Regions from separate parts of the Neorhizobium sp. AL 9.2.2 genome, predicted to be linked through region 2. Evidence: predicted binding sites of a transcription regulator. Region 2 holds the regulator's gene; each other region holds the start of a gene.
What was found. The regulator PhoB, encoded in region 2, activates phosphate uptake and scavenging genes when phosphate is short. The targets are predictions, from matches to a motif close to TGTCATNNANCTGTCAT.
Positions count from the first base shown of each region.

Region 1: the regulator PhoB is predicted to act here: its motif matches at 1,993-2,009, upstream of G6K99_RS09625 (ceramide glucosyltransferase).
Region 3: the regulator PhoB is predicted to act here: its motif matches at 1,686-1,702, upstream of G6K99_RS09260 (DUF1045 domain-containing protein).
Region 4: the regulator PhoB is predicted to act here: its motif matches at 2,180-2,196, upstream of G6K99_RS11470 (UDP-2,3-diacylglucosamine diphosphatase).

Region 1 covers NZ_JAALXU010000003.1:592,337-596,991, forward strand. The annotation lists gene G6K99_RS09615 (DUF2235 domain-containing protein) at 1-58, opposite strand, end outside; gene G6K99_RS09620 (formate--tetrahydrofolate ligase) at 245-1,924, shown strand; gene G6K99_RS09625 (ceramide glucosyltransferase) at 2,091-3,239, shown strand; gene G6K99_RS09630 (extensin family protein) at 3,255-4,541, opposite strand.
Region 2 covers NZ_JAALXU010000001.1:369,579-374,233, reverse strand. The annotation lists gene G6K99_RS01915 (PACE efflux transporter) at 1-158, shown strand, start outside; gene G6K99_RS01910 (helix-turn-helix transcriptional regulator) at 97-885, opposite strand; gene G6K99_RS01905 (DMT family transporter) at 1,010-1,924, shown strand; gene phoB (phosphate regulon transcriptional regulator PhoB) at 1,906-2,589, opposite strand; gene phoU (phosphate signaling complex protein PhoU) at 2,715-3,428, opposite strand; gene pstB (phosphate ABC transporter ATP-binding protein PstB) at 3,479-4,294, opposite strand; gene pstA (phosphate ABC transporter permease PstA) at 4,312-4,655, opposite strand, start outside.
Region 3 covers NZ_JAALXU010000003.1:514,964-519,618, forward strand. The annotation lists gene mnmD (tRNA (5-methylaminomethyl-2-thiouridine)(34)-methyltransferase MnmD) at 1-463, opposite strand, end outside; gene G6K99_RS09255 (FAD-binding oxidoreductase) at 462-1,664, shown strand; gene G6K99_RS09260 (DUF1045 domain-containing protein) at 1,777-2,484, shown strand; gene puuE (allantoinase PuuE) at 2,556-3,512, shown strand; gene uraD (2-oxo-4-hydroxy-4-carboxy-5-ureidoimidazoline decarboxylase) at 3,509-4,006, shown strand; gene G6K99_RS09275 (nucleotidyltransferase family protein) at 4,069-4,359, shown strand; gene G6K99_RS09280 (DUF86 domain-containing protein) at 4,356-4,655, shown strand, end outside.
Region 4 covers NZ_JAALXU010000003.1:1,002,023-1,006,677, forward strand. The annotation lists gene G6K99_RS11465 (NADP-dependent malic enzyme) at 1-2,031, opposite strand, end outside; gene G6K99_RS11470 (UDP-2,3-diacylglucosamine diphosphatase) at 2,250-3,065, shown strand; gene dgcA (N-acetyl-D-Glu racemase DgcA) at 3,090-4,070, opposite strand; gene G6K99_RS11480 (MlaE family lipid ABC transporter permease subunit) at 4,129-4,655, shown strand, end outside.

The DNA.
Region 1 (4,655 bases), on a different contig from region 2:
CGCCATCCATATCGTCGGGCGTGTTCCAGGTGCCGTCGCAGCAGAGAATAAGGTTCATTGGTCGTTCCCCCTCGATCCCCCATGGATCAGAGATATATAAGATTGTATCGAATTAAATTGCAACTTTGGTGTGTGGATGAGCGCGTTGTAGTGTGCATAATCAGGGCGCTGTTCCCGTTCCGGGCTTGTCGTGGGGAAGCGGCTGTGGCCATGGTTCACGCAAACCAACAAGCGAGAGACAAGCATGGCCCCCGTTCCATCCGACATCGAGATCGCCCGCGCGGCAAAAAAGAAACCGATCGCGGACATTGGCGCGGCGCTTGGCATCTCTCCCGAGGCGTTGGTGCCCTACGGCCATGACAAGGCGAAGATCGGGGCCGATTTCATCGGCTCGCTCCAGGGCCGCCCCGATGGCAAGCTGATCCTCGTGACGGCGATCAATCCGACGCCTGCCGGCGAGGGCAAGACGACGACCACGGTAGGCCTCGGCGACGGGCTGAACCGGATCGGCAAGAAGGCCGTGATCTGCGTGCGCGAGCCGTCGCTCGGCCCCTGTTTCGGCGTCAAGGGCGGGGCTGCCGGCGGCGGCTATGCGCAGGTCGTGCCGATGGAAGACATCAACCTGCATTTCACCGGTGACTTCCACGCCATTACCTCTGCGCACAATCTCCTGTCGGCGATGATCGACAACCATGTCTACTGGGGCAACGCGCTCGACATCGACACGCGCCGCATCACCTGGCGGCGGGTGATGGACATGAACGACCGGGCGCTGCGCCAGACCGTGACCTCGCTCGGCGGCGTGTCGAACGGGTTTGCCCGCGAAAGCGGCTTCGACATTACCGTCGCATCCGAAGTGATGGCGATCCTCTGTCTGGCGCAGGATCTGGCCGACCTCGAAAAGCGGCTCGGCGATATCGTCATCGGCTACCGGTTCGACCGCTCGCCGGTCTATGCCCGCGACATCAAGGCCGACAAGGCGATGGCGGTGCTTTTGAAAGACGCGATGCAGCCGAACCTGGTGCAGACGCTGGAAAACAATCCGGCGCTGGTGCATGGCGGGCCGTTCGCCAACATCGCCCATGGCTGCAATTCCGTGATCGCGACGAAGACGGCGCTGAAGCTTGGCGACTACGTGGTGACCGAAGCGGGGTTCGGAGCGGATCTGGGGGCCGAAAAGTTCTTCGACATCAAGTGCCGCAAGGCAGGGCTGAAGCCCGACGCAGCCGTGATCGTTGCGACCATCCGGGCGCTGAAGATGAATGGCGGCGTGAAGAAGGACGATCTCGGGACAGAGAATGTCGAGGCGCTGACGCGCGGCTGTTCGAACCTGGGACGCCACATCGCAAATGTGCGCAAGTTCGGCGTGCCGGTCGTGGTCGCGATCAATCACTTCATCTCGGATACCGATGCGGAAGTGGCGGCGATCAAGGACTACGTCTCGCATCACGGCGCCGAGGCGATCCTCTGCCGTCACTGGGCGGAAGGTTCCGCCGGCATCGAGGAACTGTCCTACAAGGTGGTGGAACTGGCGACAAGCGGTGCCGCCAACTTCAAGCCGATCTATCCTGACGACATGCCGCTGATGGAAAAGATCGAGGCGGTCGCCACCAAGATCTATCATGCCGGCGAGGTGACGGCGGAAAAGCCGGTGCGCGATCAGCTGAAGGCCTGGGAAAGTGCTGGTTACGGCCATCTGCCGGTCTGCATCGCCAAGACGCAGTATTCGTTCTCCACCGACCCCAACCTGCGCGGTGCTCCGGAAGGGCATGTGGTGCATGTGCGCGAAGTGCGGCTGTCGGCCGGCGCCGGCTTTATCGTGGCGATCACCGGCGAGATCATGACCATGCCGGGCCTTCCGAGCGCGCCTTCGGCCGAGCGGATCCATCTCAACGCGGATGGGCTGATTGAAGGGCTGTTCTAAGCATAGAGGCTGCCCAGCGGGTATTCTCCGGATCGTCCTTGCCTCTCGCCTTCGCGGGTGAGGGGCAACGTCATGCGTCTGTCACACCGAAATGGTCTGTTTGTCCTTACTCTTCAGGCACTGGCGGTGACCCGACGATTCGGGGCCGGCCATCGGGAACATCAGGATGGATCTTGTTCTTGCGACACTCGCCATGGCCCTTCTGGCGATCAATCTCTTCAGCATCGCTATCGCCGGGCGGCGGCTTTCGCATCGTGACAAGGCGAGCGACACGCCGGCGGCCATCAAGCCGGACGGGGTCTCGATCGTCATTCCGGTGCGCGGCATCGAGGCCTATTCCAGTCTGACGCTTACGCATGCATTCAAGCTTGAGTGGCCGGATTACGAGCTGATCTTTTGCGTACAGGACGAGGGTGATCCGATCATCGCGGAAATCCGCTCGGCGATGGCCGCGCATCCGGCCGTGCCGGCGCGGCTTCTGATCGGCGATGACCGGATCAGCGCCAATCCCAAGCTCAACAACTGCGCCAAGGGCTGGCATGCGGCGCGCCACGAATGGGTGGTGCTTGCCGATTCCAACGTGCTGATGCCGAAGGACTATATCCAGAACCTCGTTTCCGGATGGCGGGCCGATACCGGGCTTGTCTGTTCGACACCGATCGGATCGCGGCCGGACGGGTTCTGGGCGGAAGTGGAGTGCGCGTTCCTGAATACGCTGCAGGCGCGCTGGCAATATGTCGGCGAGGCGCTAGGGCTCGGCTTTGCGCAGGGCAAGAGCATGCTGTGGCACAAGCCGTTTCTGGATGCGGCCGGCGGCATCCAGGCGCTGGCGGCCGAGATTGCCGAGGACGCGGCGTCGACCAAGCTCGTCAACCGGCATGGCAAGAAAGTGCATCTGGTGTCGGCGCCGTTCGAGCAGCCGCTCGGGCGCCGGGGGCTGGAGGAAATCTGGTCGCGCCAGACGCGCTGGGCCCGGCTGCGGCGGGTGACATTTCCGCTGTTCTTCACCCCGGAGATCCTGCTCGGGGCGCTGCCGCCTCTGGCACTCGGGCTGATCGCAGCCGTCCTGCTGGATCTCAATTCGGCAGTGGTGGCCGCAACTGTGTTTGCCGCAACCTACCTGCCGGAACTCGCCCTTGCGCTCGCCAAGGGCTGGCGGCTGTCGATCCTGTCGCTGCCGGCGATGATGGTGCGCGACGTGATGCTGCCGGCGATCTGGATCAGAAGCTGGCTTTCCGGATCGTTCGAATGGCGCGGCAATGCGATGACGATCGGCACCCAGGAAAGCCGGCTGACCGGCTCCTCGCCGGCCTGACCCTACCCTCAACGACTACTCGCAGATGCGGTAACCGCCATCCCGCTCGATGATATCGAGGTGGAGGTGATCCTCGTGGGCGGCATCGCTTCCCGGTGCGAGGACCGTCGTGAAATGCAGGCAGGCGCCGGCGGTGGCGGTCATCTGGAAGGCACCTTCCAGCGTGTGATCGTCCTCACGCCGTTTCATCACGACCTTCTCGCCATTGTCTAGCTTGAAGGCGGCGACATCGAAGGCGTTGCCGCGTCCATGCTCGGAGATCTTGCCGGTCGAGGCGCTGTTTCTGAGGCGGCACTGGTAGGTGGAGCCCGGGACAAGACCGGTGATCTTGCGGCCTGGCATGGCGATGTTGAGCGCGGGCTGGACCGTATCCTTCAGCCAGTGGGCCATGGTCAGCGCCGTCTTGCAGCGCATAGTGGCGCCGCCGAGATCGACGCCGGGCAGAACCTGCGCCACCTCGATCGGCTGCTTGATGCCGCAGCCATTGCCGTCGTCGATCGGTTTGACGGATTCGAACTTGGCGCCGATGGCACCGAGGTCTGCAAGGCAGGCTTTCAGTTCTGCGGCGTCTTCCTCGACGAGAGGCGGAGGAGGCGGGGTCTCGGCCTGTTCCTGCTTTTCGTCCGCAGGCTTGTCGGCCGGAGTTTTGTCATCAGCGGCCTTGTCCTGCGGTGCCTTGTCGTCTGGCTTGGCGGCGTCCGGTTTGGCAGGTTCAGTCTTGCCGTCGTCGCTCGATGCGGCGGGCTTCTGTTCTGCGGGTTCTTCCGGCTTGGGAGTGGGGGTCGGGATGGTTTCTTCAGGAGCTTTACCGGTCTGTTCCGGGCTCTGGGTCTGTTCGGGGGCCGGGACAGGTGGCTCTGCGGGGCGCTCTGCAGGCTTCTCCGCAGGGGTTTCGGGCGGGTTCTCGGGCTTTGCTTCGACGGGCTTTGCGGCGACCTCAGGTGTAGCAGCGGCTGCGGCCGTTGCCGCCGTTGCCTCGGGCACGGGTTCACCACCCGGCTTCGCCATGGGAAGCGGAACGGTAGCGAGGGCGGGGGCGGCGGGGATCGCGGCTCGGCTCTGGTTCTGGGCACCCTGTGCGGGGCGGGTCGACTGGTTTTTGCCGGACGAGGATTTGCGCGTCGACTGTTTGCGGGTGCGTCCGGCATCGCGCATGAACTGGTCGATGATGTTGATTTCGACAACGTTCGGCGTCGAGCCTTGCGGTGCTGGGCGGGCGGGCAGAGGCGCTGCACCCAGTGTCAGCGGTGCGCTCATTGCCAGCGAAGTGCTTAAAGCGAGAAGGCATAGAGTATGCTTCATCCTTCGGTCGTCCTTTCCCATGTTTCGGAGACGCAACGCGGATGACCCTGTTTTGGTCGCATTGTGGCCAAATAAATCCACTTGCGCGTTTGCCGGAGCCGCGCTAACAATTCG
Region 2 (4,655 bases):
TGCCGTTTATCGCGTGGTATCTGCAGATTACTCTTCTCCATGCGCTGACAATGGATATCGCGATCGCGCTGTTCTACGTGGTCTATGCCTATCTCTTCAATCTTGGCTACGACAAGCTGTTCCCGCTGCCGGAATGGAAGACCCAGGAAGCCGCCTGACCATCAGAGTTTCGGACGGTGCGATACGCCAGTCCGATGGAAGCCTGAATGTCTCGGCAAACCCGATCTCTCCGGCGCGCGTGATCCGCAGGGCCCGGGTTTCCTCCCGGCGACCGATCCAGCCGACGGCGAGTGCGCGGTCCAGCAGCGTCGCACCCATTTGTCCCGCCAGATGCGGCCGTCGCTCGCTCCAATCCAGGCATGTCCGGCAGAGCGGGCGTTTCGAACGGGTCAGCTGGTCGAGATCGATCCCGAAATCACAAAAGAACCGTCTGCCCTCGTCGGTGATCAGGCCTGCTCCATCGCCGAGCAGCAGATAGCCGTTGCCGGTCAGGGAGTCGGCGAGCGCGATGGCGAGGCGGCCTGCCATGTGATCGTAACAGGTGCGGGCAAGCCGTAACGCCTCGTCTTTCGGGCCGACAGGATGATGGCGCTTCGGCCCATCCGCGGCGACGGCCATCAACGCGTGGATCGCGTGCGCGACTTCCGGAGAGGCAAGTCGGTAATAGCGGTGCCTGCCCTGCTTCTCGACCTCGATCAGGCGAGCCTGCGCCAGTTTGCCGAGATGGCCGCTGGTGGTCTGCGCGGTGACACCTGCGTGGCTTGCCAGTTCGCCCGCCGTCAGGGCCTGGCCGCCCATCAGCGCGGACAGCATGTTGGCGCGTGCAGCATCGCCGATCAGGCTTGCAACTTCCGCGATCGTATTTCCTGAAACCATATTGGACATGATCCAGTTCTAGCACCGGAAAACTTTGCCGTCAGCGGTCAACGGTTCGGCCGTCGCCGAAGCATTTCTTTTCCTCTCTCCGCTAAGAGGGGCGGAGATTGCATGGATGGGGATAGGAACTGGAATGGCGGACACCAAAACAAGCATGGCAACGGATCTGTTGCTGCTCCTCACGCTCGCGACGCTTTGGGGCGCGTCCTACACGCTGATCAAGGTCGGTGTGGAGACGATCTCGCCCATCACCTTTATCGCCGTCAGGACGCTGGTCGCCGGTCTCATTCTCGTTGCGGCACTGCGCCTGCGCGGCTTGAAACTGCCGAGGGACCGGCAGACCTGGACGCTCTTCACGGTTCAGGCCTGCCTGAACAGCGCTGTCCCCTTCACCCTGATTGCCTGGGCCGAACAGACGACCGATGCGGGCCTTGCCACCATTTTGAGTTCAACGACGCCGATCTTCGCGTTTCTGCTGACGGCGCTGATCACGCGCCATGAAAGCGTCTCTGCGGCCAAGCTGTTCGGAGTTGCGGCAGGCATTGTCGGAATATGCCTGATCGTCGGCATGGAGGCGCTTGCCGGGTCGGGCGAGAACCTCTGGGCTCAACTCGCCATCGTGACCGCGACGATCTGCTATGCGGCGGCTGCCATCTTCGGGAAGAATTTTAAGGGATTGGACCCGATGATGCCCGCCGCGGGATCGCTGATCGCAGGGGCGGCCATCCTCATTCCCGTGAGCCTCGTGGTCGACAGACCCTGGACGCTGACGCCCAGCACCGATTCGATGCTCGCCCTGTTGGCGCTCGCGGTATTTTCGACGGCGCTCGCCTTCGTCATCTATTTCCGGCTGGTGCAGACGCTGGGCTCCGTCGGCACGACGGCGCAGGCCTATCTGCGGGTGCCGATCGGCGTTGGCATCGGCGTCGTGTTTCTCGGCGAAACGCTTGCCTCGACAGCCTGGCTCGGTCTCGCCTGCGTCGTGACCGGCGTGATTGCCATGACGCTGCCGGCTAGGAGACGCGGTGCTCAGGCTTCCATTGAGTAACCGGCACCGCGGACCGTGCGGATGACATCCTGCATGTTGGAGAAGTTGAGTGCCTTCCGCAGGCGCCCCACATGCACGTCGACGGTGCGTTCGTCGACATAGATGTCATGACCCCAGACGCCGTCGAGCAGCTGCGAGCGCGAAAAGACGCGGCTGGGTGAGGCCATCAGGAATTCCAGAAGTCTAAACTCTGTCGGCCCGAGGCGAACTTCGCGGCTCTTGCGGTGAACGCGATGGGTTTCGCGATCGAGTTCGATGTCGCCGCATTTGAGGACGCTCGAAAGGACCTCTGGTCGGGCACGGCGCAGCATCGCCTTGACGCGGGCCATCAGTTCCGGTGTCGAAAACGGCTTGACCACATAGTCGTCGGCGCCCGTGGCAAGCCCACGAACGCGCTCGCTTTCTTCGCCGCGCGCCGTCAGCATGATGATCGGCAGGCGTTCCGTCTCCGGCCGCATGCGCAGGCGACGGCACAGTTCGATGCCCGAAACGCCTGGCAGCATCCAGTCGAGAATGAGAAGATCCGGAACGCGCTCCTGAAGCCTGATTTCCGCTTCGTCACCGCGAAGCACGGTATCGACCTCGTAACCCTCGGCCTCCAGGTTATACCGAAGGAGGACGCTGAGGGCCTCTTCGTCTTCCACGACTGCGATCTTCGGCTGCATTCCGACTTGCTCCGTCACTCGTCCCGAACTGCACTGGGATCCGCCAGATCCGCTCGCGCTGCTTCAGGTCATTGGTTTTGGCAGTTATCGTCCCGAAACCGGCAGGCGATTTCGGGAGAGCTGCATCATGTCCCGGCGGAGCCGAGCATGTTGGACGTATCGTCCTTAGGACGTTCGCCCTCCGGCTGTGCGCCGGTCGCGATGTAGTAGATGGTCTCGGCGATATTCGTCGCGTGGTCGCCGATGCGCTCGATGTTCTTGGCGCAGAACAGGAGATGGGTGCAGGTGGTGATGTTGCGCGGATCCTCCATCATGTAGGTGAGGAGTTCGCGGAATAGCGAGGTGTACATCGCGTCGATCTCTTCATCGCGCTGGCGGATGATCTCCGCTTTTTCCGCAGAGCGGTTGGCGAAAACATCAAGAACGTCCTTGAGCTGCACCAGCGCCAGTTCGGAAAGATGCTCCAAACCACGGGCAAGCTTGCGCGGGACGCCTGTTCCCTGCACGGCGAGCACGCGCTTGGCGGTGTTCTTGCCAAGGTCGCCGACGCGTTCCAGGTCAGCTGCAATGCGCAGCGTGCCGATGATCTCGCGAAGGTCAGCCGCCATCGGCTGGCGCTTGGCGATGGTGACGATCGCCTTGTCCTGGATATCGCGCTCGGCGTGGTCGAGAATGACGTCGTCCGAGATGACCTTCTGGGCCAGTGCGGAGTCGGAGTTCACGAGCGCACGCACGGCATCTCCGCACATCTGTTCAGCGAGACCGCCCATTTCGGAGATCCGGCGGTTCAGGTATTTCAGTTCCTCGTCATAGGCCGAGAGAATATGGGTCGAAACCATGTGTCTGATCCTTGATGTCTGCAGTTGCGGCTGAGGGCTTTAAGCCCGCATCAGCCGAAGCGGCCCATGATGTAATCCTGGGTGCGCTGGTCATCCGGATTGGTGAACATCTTGTCGGTATCGTTTTCCTCGACCAGATTGCCGAGATGGAACATTGCCGTGCGCTGCGAAACGCGGGCCGCCTGCTGCATCGAGTGGGTGACGATGACGATCGTGTAGTTGGCGCGCAGTTCGTGGATCAGTTCCTCGACCTTGGCCGTGGCAATCGGATCGAGTGCCGAGCATGGCTCGTCCATCAGAATGACTTCAGGCGAAACCGCGATCGCACGGGCGATGCAAAGGCGCTGCTGCTGGCCGCCGGAGAGGCCGGTGCCACCTTCATGCAGGCGATCCTTGACTTCGGCCCAGAGGCCCGCGCGCTGCAGGCTTGCCTCGACGATCGCGTCCATCTCCGTCTTGCCGCGGGCAAGACCGTGGATGCGGGGACCGTAGGCGATGTTCTCGTAGATCGACTTCGGGAACGGGTTCGGCTTCTGGAACACCATGCCGACGCGGGCACGCAGTTCAACGACGTCGATTTCCTTGTCGTAGATATCGTCGCCGTCGAGCGTGATCTTGCCGGTAACGCGGCAGCCCTCGATCGTGTCGTTCATGCGGTTCATCGTGCGCAGGAAGGTGGACTTGCCGCAGCCGGACGGGCCGATCAACGCGGTGACGGTATGCTCGCGGACATTCAGGTTCACGTCATAAAGGGCGCGCTTGTCACCATAATAAACGGAGACATCCTTGCCGATCATCTTATGTGCAACGTCGTTCATTTTCTTGTCCAGAGCCTTCTCAACTGCTGCTTCTGACATCATGTTCATTGCTTTTCCCCCTCTCTCTACCAACGCCGTTCGAAGCGGCGTCGCAAGAGAATTGCGCCAACATTCATCAAGATCAGGAACAGGAGCAGGATCATGATCGCTCCCGAGGTCCGTTCAACGAAGGCGCGTTCCGCCTCGTTGGCCCACATGTAGATCTGTACCGGCAGTGCCGTCGACGGATCCATCGGCGTGGTTGGATAGTTTGCCACGAAGGCGACCATGCCGATCAAGAGAAGCGGCGCGGTTTCGCCGAGCGCGTGCGCCAGGCCAATGATCGTACCGGTCAGGATACCGGGCATGGCAAGCGGCAGGACGTGGTGGAAGATGGTCTGCATCTTCGAGGCACCGAGCCCAAGCGCTG
Region 3 (4,655 bases), on a different contig from region 2:
GCGTCGTCTGGTCGTCGAGGTCGATGGTGATCCGTCCGCCTGGTTGATCCGGCCATGCTTGCGTCAGTGCCTGCCGCTGCGGATCGATTTCCGGCCACCGCGCCAGTGCCCGCTCGATCTCGTCGCGCTGCATCGGATAGAGTTCAAACGATGTGAAATGCAGCCGTGTGCCGGGTTTGCGGAAAAGCGCCCACTGGCGCCAGGTCTCGCAGGCATTGAGGCCGGTGCCGAAACCGAGTTCGCCGATCCGGAACGTGTCTCCAGCTGGCGACATCTCGTTCCAGCGCTCCGGCAGGCCGTTTCCGGCCAGAAACACATGGCCGCATTCCAGGCGGCCATCGGTGCGGCAATAAAAGTGGTCGCCAAATTCCGTCGAATACGGCATATCGCCGTCATGCCAGTCGAGCGCCGGGGCTTCAGGCGTGGCGTCGTGTTTTACAATTTCGGGATCGTGATTGCTCATGGAAGATGCGGATAATCCTCGAGGTCCCCGGGGTCAATCGCCAGCGATGCCGCATCTCCCCGGCGATCATGTCGATCTCCTGATCATCGGCGGCGGCATCATGGGCCTCTGGGCCGCGGTCAAGGCGGAACGGCTCGGCATCCGAACCCTTTTGGTCGAAGCCGGACGGTTGGGGCAGGGTGCCAGCGGCGGCATTCTGGGCGCGCTGATGTCGCATGTGCCCGACCGCTGGAACGACAAGAAACAGGCGCAATTCGACGCACTCGTCGCCCTCGAAGACGAAGTGGCGAGGCTCGAAGCCGAGGCCGGGCTGTCCTGCGGTTATCGCCGCTCCGGTCGGCTGATCCCGCTGCCGAAGCCGCACTTGAGACCCATCGCCCTACGCCATCAGCAGGAGGCAGAGGTCAACTGGCGGCACGACGGCGATCCGTTCCACTGGCATGTGCTCGATGCGTCGCCTTTCGACGGATGGCCGGACCCGGCCTTTACCGAAGCCGGCATCGTGCACGACACGTTTGCCGCCCGAGTTTCCCCCCGTCATCTGATGGCTGCGCTCGCCGCCTTCCTTGGCAACGCCCGGCATGTGAGCCTGATCGAAGGACTGCCGGCGGAGCGGATCGACCCGGTGGCAAACCGCGTCGAATTTGCCGATGGACGCTCGATCGGTTTTGGCCATTGCATGATTGCGGCCGGCCCGCAGTCGTTTCCGCTGCTTGGTCCCCTGTCTCCATCCATCTCGGTTCCGCTGGGACAGCCGGTGAAGGGGCAGGCGGCGCTGTTGAAGGCCGATATCGATCCGTCGCTGCCGATCCTCTTCCTCAACGGCCTCTATGTCATCGCCCATGACGATGGCCACGTGGCGGTCGGCAGCACCAGCGAGGAGGAGTTCGACGCGCCGTTTGCCACCGATGCCAAGCTCGACGATCTCCTGGTCCGCGCCCGCGCGCTCGTGCCGGCACTTTCCGGTGCGGAAGTGGTGGAGCGCTGGGCCGGCTTGAGGCCTAAGGCGATCGGCCGTGAGCCGATGGTGGGGCCGCATCCCGACCATCCAAGCGTCATCGCTCTCACCGGCGGCTTCAAGGTCAGCTTCGGGCTTGCCCACAGGCTTGCGGATGCCGCGCTCGGTTTCGTCATCGGTCAAGAGCACTCGCTTCCCGAGAGTTTTATACTTTGGGGTCATCTTTCGGTTGCTACGCGTTAAACGCGCGTTTCGGCCCTTTCTCGTCGTTAATCTGTCACGCAAATCGCGTAACCCAATTCGTGGGATTGATGAGCATGCGTGAATAAACGAACAGGGGCAGAAAAGGTGACGCATGCGCTACGCACTCTATTTTACGCCACCTGCGCATGATCCGCTGACGCTTGCCGCGGCGCAATGGCTCGGCCGCAGTGCCTATTCCGGCGAGGCGATGGAGCCGCCCGAGATCTGCAACCTTGGTTTGCATGAGATCGCCTATCATACCGCGCTGCCGCGCCGCTGCGGTTTTCACGCCACGCTGAAGGCGCCGTTCCGGCTGGCACCTGAAATCACCGAACAGATGCTGCTGCGCCATCTGATGCGCTTTGCCGGTGCCCATGATCCGTTCGAACTGCCGCCTCTCGAAGTGGCCCGCCTCGGCAATTATTTCGGGCTTGTGCCGGCACTTCCCTGCGAGCGGATGCGGTTTCTCGCCTGCGCCGTCGTGCAGGAATTCGATGCGTTTCGGGCGCCGCTCTCGGAAGGCGAACTGGAACGCGCCGATCCCGGCGATCTCTCGGCACCGCAGTTTTCCAATCTTCATCGCTGGGGCAACCCTTACGTGATGGAAGAATACCGCTTTCACATGACGCTGACGGGCCCGATGACACCGGCCGAGATGCCGCGTTTCGAAACGGCCTTGCGCGCCCATTTCAATCCGTATCTGCTGCGTCCCTTGGAAATCGCCAACATCGCGCTGTTCGTCGAGAATGAGCCCGGTGCACCGTTCCATGTGCATTCTCTGCATCCGATGGGGCGCGTTTCCGCCCGCAAGATCGCCTGAGCGATCACGTTCCGTCTCGACATCGGCGGAAAGGCTGGGCTACCTTCCACAAGAGATAATCGAGGTGGACCATGCCCATAACCATAAAAGACTACCCCCGCGATCTCGTCGGCTATGGCCGCCACACGCCCGATCCGAAATGGCCCAACGGCGCCAATATCGCCGTGCAGTTCGTGATCAACTACGAAGAGGGCGGCGAAAGCTCGATCCTGGATGATGATCCGGCGTCTGAAAACTTGCTGTCGGAAATCGTCGGCGCCGCCGCCTGGCCGGGCCAGCGCAATCTCAACATGGAATCGATCTACGAATACGGTTCTCGCGCCGGTTTCTGGCGGCTGCACCGGCTGTTTACCGAACTCAATGTGCAGACCACCGTCTATGGCGTGACGCTTGCCATGGCCCGTAATCCCGAAGCTGTCGCTGCCATGAAGGAAGCCGGTTGGGAGATCGCCAGCCACGGTTACCGCTGGCTGGAATACAAGGATTTCGACGAAGCGCGGGAACGCGAACACATTCTTGAGGCGGTGCGCCTGCATACGGAGCTTACCGGCGAGCGTCCTTACGGCATGTATCAGGGCAAGCCATCCGACAACACGCTGAAGCTCGTCATGGAAGAGGGCGGTTTCCTCTATTCGTCCGACAGCTACGCCGACGATCTGCCCTATTGGGTTCCCGGGTTGGATGGCAAGCCGTTCCTGATCATCCCCTATACGCTGGAAACCAACGACATGCGCTTTGCCACGCCGCAGGGTTTCAACACCGGCGATCAGTTCTTCACCTATCTAAAGGATGCGTTTGACACACTTTACCGGGAAGGCGAGGAGGGGGCGGCAAAGATGCTGTCGGTCGGCCTGCATTGCCGCCTCGTCGGGCGCCCAGGCCGCGTGGCGGCGCTGCGCCGGTTCATGGAATACGTGCTCTCCCACGACAAGGTCTGGCTGCCGCAACGCATCGAGATCGCCCGCCACTGGCATGCCCATCACAAGCCCTCAGATGTGTCGGCCCCAAGCACGGTGGCTGCACGATGACCGCCCGCAACGATTTCGTCGCGACCTTCGGCGGCGTGTTCGAACATTCGCCCTTTATCGCCGAGCGCGCCTATGACGGCGGCATGATCTTCGTGCCGTTGACGGCGAAGGGCGTGCATGAAGCGATGGTGGCGGTCTTTCGCGCCGCGGACCGGCAGGAGAAGCTCCGCATCCTCAACGCCCATCCGGATCTCGCCGGAAAACTCGCCATCGCCGGCGGACTGACCGAAGAGAGCAAAAGCGAACAGGCCGGCGCCGGGCTCGATCGTCTGAGCCCAGATGAGCACGCACGTTTCACCGAACTCAACGCCGCCTATGTCGCAAAATTCGGCTTCCCCTTCATCATCGCCGTGAAAGGCCTGACAAGGGACGACATTCTGGCCGCCTTCGAGACCCGCGTCGGCAACGACGCTGATCAGGAATTTGCGACCGCCTGCGCCCAGGTGGAAAGGATCGCGCATCTGCGGTTGCTGGCCCTTTTGCCGGAGACGTGAGGGGGTCGCTTTCTTCGCCGTCGCTTGTGGCCTATATTGGATGGATAACGAGTGGTGGCCACATGAGACCGTCGGAAGCGCTGGAGAAGAACAGGGGAGTGATCCGGGAGATTGTCGCCCGTCGGCAGGTCTTTAACGCGCGCGTCTACGGTTCCGTCCTGCGGGGCGAGGATCATGCTGGAAGCGATCTGGATATTCTGGTCGACCCGTCGCCGGATACATCGCTTTTTACTCTTGGCGGGCTGCAATGGGAGCTCGAACAAGCACTCGGCGTTCCCGTCGATATCAAGGTGCCCGGCGACTTTCCTCCCAATTTGCGCGAGCGCATCGTTTCTGAAGCGCTTGCCATATGACGGGCGGTCGGCTGGAGGTCTACCTAGAGCGCATATCTGTCGCGGGATCACGCGCTATTGCTTATGTCGACGGTGCGGACCGCGTATCATTCGGAGCGGACCAGCGGACGCAGGATGCGGTAATCGCCAACATCGCTGCGATCGGCGAATGCGTGACGAAAATCATGGACAGGTTTCCCGAATTCGCCGCCGCTCACCCGGAGGTGCCGTGGCAGGATATCAGGGCAATGCGCAATCGGGTCGCGCATCAATATTTCGATATCGACGTCGATACGGTGTGGCGCACGGTGACGATC
Region 4 (4,655 bases), on a different contig from region 2:
ACCGTCGACTTCCAGATCCGGCGCCCGTTCGCGAATGATGGCGAGTGCGTCGCGCATCTTCGCGGCACTTTCGGAATTGCGCGAGCCGAAGTTGGAGTGGCAGATGAGGGCTGCCTTCGGTTTGATGCCGAAGCGGCGCACTTCCTGGGCCGAGAGAATGGTGATCTCGGCAATCTCTTCGGCGGTCGGATTGTAGTTGACGAACGTGTCTGTGAAGAAGATCGCACCGCGCTGCGAAATCAGCAGGCTGAGGCCGGCGAGCGTCTTCGTGCCTTCGCGTTTGCCGATGATCTGGTTGACGTCGCGCAGATGCCGGTCGTAGCGGCCTTCGATGCCACAGATCAGTGCATCGGCCTCGCCGCGCTGGACCGATAGCGCGCCGATGACCGTGTTGCTGGTGCGCACGATGGTTCGCGCTGCTTCCGGATTGACGCCCTGGCGGCCGACAAGCGCAAAATAGTCGTCGACATAGCCGCGGTAACGCGGATCGTCTTCCGGGTTGACGACGGCGAAATCGACATTCGGGCGGATGCGGATGCCGAAACGCTGAAGACGGGCTTCGATGACCGAGGGACGGCCGATCAGGATGGGCCTTGCGATCTGCTCTTCGAGCAAGATCTGTGCGGCCCTCAGAACGCGTTCGTCCTCGCCTTCGGCGAAGATGACACGGTTTCTTTCGGCAGTCTTGGCCGCCGTGAAGATTGGCTTCATCACGAAGCCGGAGCGCCAGACGAATCGGCTAAGCTGGTCGAGATAGGCCTCGAAATCCTGGATCGGACGAGCGGCGACGCCGCTTTCGGCCGCGGCCCTTGCGACGGCCGGCGCGATGCGCAGGATCAGCCGCGGATCAAATGGCGACGGGATCAGGTAGTCGGGGCCGAAGATCGGCGTTTCGCCGGAATAGGCTTTCGCGGCGACGTCAGAGACTTCCTCGCGGGCAAGTGCTGCGATCGCCTTGACCGCCGCCATCTTCATTTCTTCGTTGATCGTGCGGGCGCCGCAATCGAGTGCACCACGGAAGATGTAGGGGAAGCAGAGGACGTTGTTGACCTGGTTGGCGAAGTCCGAGCGGCCGGTGCAGATCATCGCGTCGGGACGCTCGGCGCGGGCGAGTTCCGGCATGATTTCCGGCGTCGGGTTGGCGAGCGCCATGATCAGCGGCTTTTCGGCCATCTGCACCAGAAGTTCGGGCTTCAACACGCCTGCGGCCGACAGGCCGAGGAAGACGTCTGCGCCGGCGATATTGTCGGCCAGAACGCGGTTGTCGCTCTTCTGGGCATAGATCGCCTTCCACTCGTCCATCAGCTCGACGCGGCCCTCATAGACCAGTCCTTCGATATCGTGGACCCAGATGTTTTCCTTCTTCGCGCCAAGCGACACGAGAAGATGCAGGCAGGCAAGCGCCGCTGCACCGGCGCCCGACGTGACGATCTTGACGTTATCGATCGTCTTGCCGGCAAGCTCCAGGCCGTTGAGGATCGCGGCGGCGACAATGATCGCCGTTCCGTGCTGATCGTCATGGAAGACCGGGATGTTCATCTTTTCGCGAAGACGACGCTCGACTTCGAAACATTCCGGAGACTTGATGTCTTCGAGGTTGATGCCGCCGAAGGTCGGCTCCAGTGCCGAGATCGTCGAGACCATGGCTTCGATGCCCGGCGCGTCGATTTCGATATCGAACACGTCGATGCCGGCGAATTTCTTGAAGAGGACGGCCTTGCCTTCCATCACCGGCTTGGAAGCGAGCGGGCCGATATTGCCGAGGCCGAGCACGGCAGTGCCATTGGAGACCACGGCGACCAGATTGGCACGCGCGGTGAATTCCGCGGCCATTTCCGGATTGTCGCGGATCGCAAGGCAAGGGGCGGCCACACCCGGGGAATAGGCAAGCGCCAGATCGCGCTGGTTGCCGAGCGGCTTGGTGGCCTGGATTTCCAGTTTGCCGGGGCGGGGATAGCGGTGGAAGAAGAGAGCCTGTTCGTCGAGATCTCCGGTTACCGGCGATGGTTTCGGATTGTCGTGCCCATCCATGCTCTTATGGCTCCTCGTATCGATTTCCGTCCTGACATGCGAGTCCCCTCCTTACATCAATCGATCCATCGAGAAACTACAATATTTGCGATGCTGTCGGATTTTGCCGCCGGTTTCGGGTGGTCGCCGACTGCGGCGATCGCGCCCCTGTCATCATCCTGAAACACGAGTCTGATTTTCGAAGGGTAGGACAAGGTAGGTAACGAAGGGACGTTTCCGTGGCCGATGCAATCGAGACAAGGCATTTCAGAACCCTGTTCATTTCGGACGTGCATCTCGGCTCCAAAGCCGCCCGCACGGACTTTCTCCTCGATTTCCTGCGCTACCACGAGGCGGAAACGATCGTGCTGGTCGGCGATATCGTCGACGGCTGGCGGTTGAAGCGCAGCTGGAACTGGCCGCAGGGCTGTAACGACGTGGTTCAGAAGCTTTTGCGCAAGGCGCGCAAGGGCACGCGGATCGTCTACATTCCGGGAAACCACGACGAATTCCTGCGCGATTTTCCCGGCATGCATTTTGGCGGTATCGAGGTCGCAGACCGGATGATCTACGAGATGGCAGACGGGCGGAAATACCTGGTGCTGCACGGTGACGAGTTCGACGTCGTGGTGCGCAATGCACGGCTGCTCGCCTATCTCGGGGACTGGGCCTACGACGCAGCGATCGCCATCAATGTCGGTCTTGCCGCCGTGCGCCGCCGCATCGGCCTGCCATACTGGTCATTCTCGGCCTGGGCCAAGCTGCAGGTGAAGCACGCGGTGAACTTCATCGGCGAGTTCCAGAAGGTTGTCGTCGACGAGGCTCGTCGCAACAATGTCGACGGGATCATCTGCGGCCATATCCATCATGCTGTGATGGAAGACATCGACGGGATCCACTACGTCAACACGGGCGACTGGGTCGAAAGCTGCACGGCGATTGCCGAGCATCGCGACGGGACGCTGGAGCTGATCTCCTGGCAGAAGATCGCGAAGACAGCGGAAATCACGACGCTGCCGGCACCGGAGACGATCAGGGGCATGCAGGCCGCGTAACGGCCTGACGATGCAAGGGACTCATTATCCCCAGAGGTTCGTCCGGGGCGGATAGACCAGCGATCCGTCGTATCGCAGCCCGTCCGGGCGGTCTTGCGCCAAGAGTAGCGGACCGTCGAGATCGGCGTAGTCGGCATCCTGCGCCAGAAGAACTGCGGGGGCCATGGCGAGCGACGTTCCGACCATGCAGCCGATCATGACGGCAAAGCCCAGTCGCTGCGCCTCCTCCTTCATGATCAGCGCCTCCGTCAGCCCGCCGGTCTTGTCGAGCTTGATGTTGACGGCGTCGTAGCGGTTTCTCAAACTTGCAAGATCGCCGGTCGCGTGCACGCTTTCGTCAGCGCAGATCATCACCTTGCGGCGGATGGTGGCAAGGATTGCATCCTTGCCGGCTGGCAGCGGTTGCTCGATCAACGAGATACCGAGGGCGTCGGCCACATCCAGATGTCGGGCCAGATTGTCCTCTGTCCAACCCTCGTTGGCATCGACGATCAGACGCGAATCGGGCGCTGCTTGCCTCACCGCCCGCATTCGGCTTTCGTCATCGTCTGTGCCGAGCTTGACTTTGAGGAGAGGGCGGTCCGCATTCCTGCGCGCATCCGCGGCCATTGCCTCCGGCTCGCCAAGCGACAGCGTGAAGGCGGTAATGAGCGGCTTTTCGGCAGCTTCAATCATCGATGCGACCGATCGGCCAAGGCTTTTGGCTTCCAGATCCCACAAGGCGCAGTCCACCGCGTTGCGGGCGGCTCCCGGTCGCAGGCGCGTCTGCAGTGTGTGTCGATCCATGCCATCGTGCATCATCGAAGCGAGGGAGTTGATCTCGTCGAGGACGCCTTCGGTTGTTTCACCGTAGCGTTTGTAGGGAACGCATTCGCCCCGGCCGGTCAGGCCGTCGCGGGTGATCGCACAGGTCACCACCTCGGCTTCTGTCTTGGAACCGCGGGAAATCGTAAACACCCCCGCGATCGGGAATTTCTCGATTGTTGCTTCGAAGTGACGCGTCATGGTTTTCCACCTGGGCGTTGTGGCAAATCCGTTCAGGGTCGCTATATTGCCGCTCTCAGTGCTGCGATCAACAGCAGATCGCAGCCGCGTGCTGCTTAACCTAAGCCGAAAGAAACCTGTGCCGTCACAACCTGCCGAAATCAAAGCCGAAGACCTGCCCGGCGGCGATGGCGAGCGCTACATTCTGGCCGGAGAATGGCGCAATCATTCGATTTCGCCGGTCCTCAAGGCGTTTGGCGATCTTGAAAAGAGCAGCGGGTCTGGATCCCTCGAGATCGACGTCTCGGGGATCGACGGAATCGATACATCCGGCGCCTGGCTGATTCGCCGTCTTCTGTCGGCAAAAGCCGAGCAGGGTCGCGACGCGAAGTTGGTCGGGGCGGAAGGGACGATCGAGGAACTGGTTGGCGCCCTGCCGGAAAAGACCCCGGCACCGCCGCCCAACGATCAGGACAAGCGGTCGCTGTTTGATCGCGTGTTCAGCCCGGTCGGCAAGACGATGACGGAATTTGCCGGTGACTTCGTCGCCGCCATGCACATTCTCGGCTCGGCGGTCCGTGGCGCACAGCTGAAATTCGGCCGCGG